DNA from 3 places in the Actinoplanes sp. 13 genome. Region 1 is predicted to be linked to each of the others. Evidence: predicted binding sites of a transcription regulator. Region 1 holds the regulator's gene; each other region holds the start of a gene.

Evidence for each region. The regulator HrcA, encoded in region 1, represses chaperone genes, less so after heat shock. The targets are predictions, from matches to a motif close to GGTTNGCACNCTCNNNNNGAGNGTGCNAACC.
Region 2: a site for HrcA is predicted at 1,273-1,303, ahead of groL (chaperonin GroEL). Genes of this name have one in related genera too.
Region 3: a site for HrcA is predicted at 962-992, ahead of groES (co-chaperone GroES). Genes of this name have one in related genera too.

What each region holds. Positions count from the first base shown of each region.
Region 1 is NZ_JBVYOQ010000019.1:56,187-58,451, reverse strand. It holds gene dnaJ (molecular chaperone DnaJ) at 1-680, opposite strand, end outside; gene hrcA (heat-inducible transcriptional repressor HrcA) at 715-1,737, opposite strand; gene hemW (radical SAM family heme chaperone HemW) at 1,831-2,265, opposite strand, start outside.
Region 2 is NZ_JBVYOQ010000014.1:8,755-11,019, forward strand. It holds gene AC0NH5_RS24920 (hypothetical protein) at 168-608, opposite strand; gene AC0NH5_RS24925 (N-acetyltransferase family protein) at 608-1,111, opposite strand; gene groL (chaperonin GroEL) at 1,496-2,265, shown strand, end outside.
Region 3 is NZ_JBVYOQ010000021.1:63,117-65,381, forward strand. It holds gene AC0NH5_RS31235 (class I SAM-dependent methyltransferase) at 1-900, opposite strand, end outside; gene groES (co-chaperone GroES) at 1,117-1,431, shown strand; gene groL (chaperonin GroEL) at 1,504-2,265, shown strand, end outside.

The DNA of each region.
Region 1 (2,265 bases):
TCGACGCCGGCCGGGATCTTCACGGTGAGCGAGCGGCGGGTGCGGATGCGGCCGTCGCCGGCGCAGGTGGGGCAGGGGCTGGGAATGACGGTGCCGTGGCCCTGGCAGTTCTGGCAGGGGCGCGACGAGACGACTTGGCCGAGGAAGGTGCGCTGCACCGACTGCACCTCGCCGCGGCCGGCGCAGACCTCGCAGGTGGCCAGGTGGGTGCCGGGTGCGGTGCCGGCACCGGAGCACTGGGTGCAGAGGACCGCGGTGTCGACCGTGATCGGCGCTTCCACGCCGAAGGCGGTCTCCACCAGGTCGAGTTCGAGGCGCAGGATGGCGTCGGCGCCGGGCCGGGTGCGCGGGCGCGGTCCGCGCGAGCCGCCGCCGGCCGCGGTGCCGAAGAACGCGTCCATGATGTCCTGGAAGCCGACGAACGGTCCGGCGCCGCCGGGGCCGCCGCCCGCGCCGCCGCCGGGCGCCAGGGGGTCACCGCCCAGGTCGACGATCTGCCGCTTCTGGTCGTCGGAGAGGACCTCGTACGCCGCGTTGATCTCTTTGAACTTCTCGTGCGCCTCGGGGTCCGGGTTGATGTCCGGGTGGTACTGCCGAGCCAGTTTGCGGTAGGCGCGCTTGATCTCGTCGTCGGTGGCTTCCCGGCTGACGCCGAGAATTCCGTAGTAGTCCTTGGCCACGGGGTTTGGAGTCCTCAATGTCTGCGCGAATCCGTCAATTCTGTGCCAACAGGTCGCCAACGTACCGTGCCACTGCACGAACAGTAGCGATGGTGCCCGGGTAGTCCATGCGGGTGGGGCCCAGTACACCGAGCCCACCAACGATCGTCGCACCCGGTCCGTAACCGCTGCTGACCACGGATGCCGAACGCAGGTTGTCGATCTCGTTCTCGTCGCCGATCCGGACCCGGGTGGTGCTGGGTTCCAGATCGCCGATGAGCTTGAGCAGGATGACCTCTTCCTCGAGGGCTTCGAGGACGGGGCGCAACGTGCCCTGGAAGTCCAGCACACCCCCGCGTGTCAAGTTGGCTGTACCGGCGAGCGCGAGCCGTTCCTCACTGCGCTCGACCAGTGTCTCGAGGAGCACGGTGGCGAGACAGGCCATCTCCCCACGGCGCTCGGCCGCGCACTCCTCCACCAGTTTCTGCACCAGCGGCGGGGTGTCGGCGAGCTTCTGACCTGCGAGTCTCTCGTTGCACCGGCGGCGCAGCTCCCAGACCACGTCGGGCTCCACCGGCGCCGGCATCTCGACCAGGCGCTGCTCGACACGGCCGGTATCGGTGATCATCACGAGCGTCAGCCGGGTCGTGGAGATCGGCACGAGTTCCAGATGGCGAACAGCGGAGCGGGACAGGCTCGGGTACTGCACGACGGCGACCTGCCGGGTCAGCTGGGCCAGCAGGCGGACCGTGCGATGGACCACATCGTCGAGGTCGACCACGCCGATCATGAACCGCTCGATCGCGCGGCGCTCGGCCGGGCTGAGCGGCTTGATCCGGGTGAGGCGGTCGACGAACAGCCGGTAACCGGCGTCGGTGGGCACCCGGCCGGCACTGGTGTGCGGCTGCCGGATGTAGCCCTCCTCCTCCAGCACGGCCATGTCGTTGCGGACGGTGGCCGGAGAGACGCCGAGCTGGTGGCGCTCGACGAGGGATTTGCTGCCGACGGGCTCGCGGGTCTCGACGTAGTCCTCGACGATGGCGCGCAGCACTTCGAGCTTGCGGTCATCGAGACTCATTCGACCCCTCCCCGGCGTTGGCTTCCGCTGGCACTCCCGCTAATAGAGTGCCAGTCTACGTCGCTGGTGGCGGCTGCGCGATGATCGAAAGGGTCAGAGCACGTCTCGAATCACCGCGTCGGCCAGCAGACGGCCACGCAGCGTGAGCACCAGGTTGCCCTCCTCATAGGCGCCGCGCTCCAGCAGGCCACCGGCGAGGGCCTGGGCGGCCCCGGCCGGGTCGACCCTGGTCAGCGGGATGCCGTCGCGCAGGCGGACGCGCAGCATCACGTCCTCCATGTGCCGGTCCTCCTCGGTAAGGAACTCCCGGGCCAGTCCCGGCGACTCGGCGGCGGCGAGGCGTTTGGCGTACGTCGTCGGATGTTTGACGTTCCACCAGCGGACGCCGCCGACGTGGGAGTGCGCGCCCGGCCCCAGGCCCCACCAGTCGGCGCCGGTCCAGTAGAGCTCGTTGTGCCGGCAGTTCCCGCCCGGTTTCGCCCAGTTCGACACCTCGTACCACTCGAAGCCGGCGGCGGTGAGCGCCTC
Region 2 (2,265 bases), on a different contig from region 1:
GACTTGCACACCGATCTCCGGATGGGCAAGATGCATGACGCGGGAGGACGTGACGCCGTACGAGGCCCCTCACCTGGACATTGGCGACAATCTCCGAGGGACCCGACGACCCCAGTGCTGACCCTCTGCGGAGGCACTGTGCGTCCGTCCTCCCGACCAAACTTCCCCTACCGCCTGCGCAGGGCTTTTTGCGCCCACGGGCGCAGCGGGAGCTCCTCGGGATAACCACCGTCCAGCAGCCCGGCGTGCTTCTCGAAGAAATTCCGCACGCCGTACGACCTGGTGAGCGCGATCGACCAGCCGCAGGCGAGCCAGTACGCGGGCCAGAAGAGCGGGCCCAGAACGGCGTACTGGCCGGCGTGACGGCACTCGTGGGTCAGCAGGCGGGCCCGCTCCTCGGCGAGCAGCCAGTCGGCGGACCGTTTGGTGAGGATCACCGAGCCGACGGTGAAGCAGGTGTTCCGGGGGACCTGCAGCCGGTATCCCTCGGCGATCAGCACGCCGTCGCGGCCGCGCCTGATCCGCGCCCCGGCGACCTTGGCGAGCAGGAGCCCGGCGGCGGTCGTGCCGTTGAGGGCGGTGAGGACGCTGCGGACCGCCGGCCTCATCAGATCCGCCGGCGCATCTGCAGCTCGGCCAGTCCGGGCACGGTGGGGTGGGCCAGCCGGAGGCCGGTGTCGGCGAAGCCGAGCTTCTCGTACGCCCGGACGGCCCGGTCGTTGCCGACCACCACCTCCAGCATCAGCTCGGTGCGCCCGGACGCCGCCGACCAGTCGGCCACCGCGTCGATGAGGTGGGCCAGCACCTTGCCGCCGCGGTAGGCGGGCGTGAGGTAGACCGCGAAGACCACCGTGCAGTCCGGCTCGTCCGGCACCGTGGCGCCGCCGGCGTGCCCGATCAGCGGCCCGCCCGGGTCGGCGATGAACTGGGCGGTGTCCGGGCCGCTGGCGGACTGGGCGATCCGCTGCCGGTAGCTCTCGTGCGGCCGGGCGGCCGCCTGCGCCAGCGTTTCCAGGAAGGCCAGCGGGCTGTCGGCGAGCATCTCCAGGCGCAGCGCGCGCATCCGCCCCGCGTCGGCCGTGGTCACTCGTCGAACCGTCCAGTTGTCCATGCCGTACTCCATACCGCCCGGTGTGACGAGCGGCAACCCGGTTGACGTAAACCGGTCGTGACCAGGCCTTCAAGATCTTTGCAAGGAAACCGGGGCCGGTCGCGGGGTTTCGCGAGAAGATGGGGTTTCTTGCACTCGCCACCGGGGAGTGCTAAACAAGTGATTGGCACTCGCGCCCAGTGAGTGCCAAGCAGGTCGGGACGGTGGGGTTCCGGTCACGGCGCCGCCATCGGCGCTGCGGCACGGAGCCGGTCGTCGCGGGCTATCCGGCTCGGCCTGAGGACGTCACATCGCCAGGTGGTGACGTCCGCAGTCGTTCCTCAACGTGCGGAGAGCGGGGCCGAGCAGGCCCGGCACCGCGGATGTCCGGGAGGACAACGCCGTATGGCCAAGATCATCGCATTCGACGAGGAGGCTCGTCGGGGCCTCGAGCGGGGCATGAACCAGCTCGCCGACGCGGTCAAGGTGACCCTCGGCCCCAAGGGCCGCAACGTGGTTCTCGAGAAGAAGTGGGGCGCCCCCACGATCACCAACGATGGTGTATCCATCGCCAAGGAGATCGAGCTCGAGGACCCGTACGAGAAGATCGGCGCTGAGCTGGTCAAGGAGGTCGCCAAGAAGACCGACGACGTCGCCGGTGACGGCACGACGACGGCGACCGTCCTGGCTCAGGCGCTGGTCCGCGAGGGCCTGCGCAACGTCGCTGCGGGCGCGAACCCGATGGCCCTGAAGCGGGGCATCGAGGCTGCGGTCACGAGCGTCTCCGAGGCGCTCTCGCAGCTCGCCAAGGACGTGGAGACCAAGGAGCAGATCGCCTCCACCGCGTCCATCTCGGCCGGTGACTCCACGGTCGGCGAGATCATCGCCGAGGCCATGGACAAGGTCGGCAAGGAAGGCGTCATCACCGTCGAGGAGAGCAACACCTTCGGCCTCGAGCTCGAGCTCACCGAGGGTATGCGCTTCGACAAGGGCTACATCTCGGCGTACTTCATGACCGACGCCGAGCGCATGGAGGCCGTCTTCGACGACCCCTACATCCTGATCGCGAACAGCAAGATCTCCGCGGTCAAGGACCTGCTCCCGGTCCTCGAGAAGGTCATGCAGTCGGGCAAGCCGCTGGTGATCATCGCCGAGGACGTCGAGGGCGAGGCGCT
Region 3 (2,265 bases), on a different contig from region 1:
CCCGCCGATCGAATCGGCGAACTCGGCCACCAGGTGCGAGCGGACCACCGCCGGGTCCGGGTCGTAGAGCCAGGCGCCGACCGGGCCGACCGGCGCCTGGACGACGCCGGAGCCGGTCAGCTCGGCGACGTCCGTGCCGATCAGGGTGGCCCGGCGGGGCGCGGCCGCCAGCGGGCCGCACCAGAAGGCGGCCTCGACCAGGTCGCCGCCGACGCTCACCCACTCCCCCTCGGCGCCGCCCGGCAGCAGGGCGTGGTCGATGCCGGGGGCGAGTTTCAGAACCGTCAGCGGCACCCGGCCGGCCAGCCCGGCCACGAAGTCCCAGGGCGGCGAGTACGCCTTGGGGTCGAACACCCGGCCCCGGCCGGCCTGTCGCCGGGCCGGGTCGCAGAAGACCGCGTCGTACCGCTCCACCTCGACGGTGGTGGCGTCGGCGCAGGTCACGGTGACCAGGTGGGACAGCCCGGCGGCCTCCGCGTTCGCCGCCGCCAGGGCCGCGGTCAGCGGGTCGGCTTCCACCGCGTACACCCGGATGCCCTGCCGGGCCGCCGCCAGCGCGTCGGAGCCCAGCCCACAGCCCAGGTCGGCCAGGGTCCGGACCCCCGCCGCCGCCAGGCGCGCCGCCCGGCGGTCCGCCACCACGGCTCGCGTCGCCTGCTCCAGCCCGGCCCGGGTGAAGAACATCTGAGCCGCGTCCGGGCCGAACTTCATCGCCGCGCGCCCGCGCAAACTAGCCTGGGTCAAGGCGGCCGCGGCGAGCTCCGCGCCGATGCCCCGGGCCCGGACGGCCGAGGCGGCGGCGAGCGGCTCACCGCCGCCGACCTGCGCCGCCACGGCCAGGGCTTCCGTCCCTTCCGGGGAACGTAACTGCGACAGCAACTCAGGGGTCACACCAGGCATTCTCCACGGCGTGACAGGTTGGCACTCTGGTTGACGGAGTGCTAGTTCCGGAATAGTCTCCGGTTAGCACTCTCAACATGAGGGTGCCAGCCGCCCGGCCCGTCCGTGGCGGTTAGGCACCAGGCGGACCGGCACCCGCGACGACGGCCCCGCCCGGTGGCATGAGGCATCAGACCGGCCTGGTTCAAGGCCGGCGAAACCTGTACCCAGGAGGGTATGCCCGTGACTACCGCGACCAAGGTTGCGATCAAGCCGCTCGAGGACCGCATCGTGGTCCAGGCGAACGAGGCCGAGACCACGACGGCGTCGGGCATCGTGATCCCCGACACCGCCAAGGAGAAGCCGCAGGAGGGCACCGTCCTCGCTGTCGGCCCCGGCCGGATCGACGACAAGGGCAACCGCGTTCCGCTCGATGTGAGCGTCGGCGACGTGGTCCTCTACTCGAAGTACGGCGGCACCGAGGTCAAGTACGCCGGCGAGGAGTACCTGGTGCTCTCCGCCCGTGACGTCCTCGCGGTCATCGAGAAGTGACCTACTGACAGTGCTGACCGCCTCGGCCCGGAGTCTTCCGGACCGGGGCGGTAGTGCGTGAAGGGACCATAAATGGCGAAGATCCTGAGTTTCTCCGACGACGCCCGGCACCTGCTGGAGCACGGCGTCAACACGCTCGCCGACACGGTCAAGGTCACCCTCGGCCCGCGCGGCCGCAACGTCGTCCTGGACAAGAAGTTCGGCGCTCCCACGATCACCAACGACGGCGTCACCATCGCCAAGGAGATCGAGCTCACCGACCCGTACGAGAACCTTGGCGCCCAACTGGTCAAGGAGGTGGCGACCAAGACCAACGACGTCGCCGGCGACGGGACCACCACGGCCACCGTGCTCGCTCAGGCGCTGGTCCGTGAGGGCCTGCGCAACGTGACCGCCGGTGCCAACCCGATCGGTCTCAAGCGGGGCATGGACCAGGCCGCCGAGGCCGTGTCCAAGGCGCTGCTGGCGAAGGCCGTCGAGGTCGCCGACCACAAGGCGATCGCCAACGTGGCCACCATCTCGGCGCAGGACGCCACCATCGGCGAGCTGATCGCCGAGGCGATGGACCGGGTCGGCCGCGACGGTGTCATCACCGTCGAGGAGGGCTCGGCGCTGCAGACCGAGCTCGAGGTCACCGAGGGTCTCCAGTTCGACAAGGGCTTCATCTCCCCGAACTTCGTGACCGACGCCGAGTCGCAGGAGGCGGTGCTGGAGGACGCGCACATCCTCCTCACCACCCAGAAGATCTCCAGCATCGAGGAGCTGCTCCCGCTGCTGGAGAAGGTGCTGCAGACCGGTAAGCCGCTGCTGATCGTCGCGGAGGACGTCGAGGGC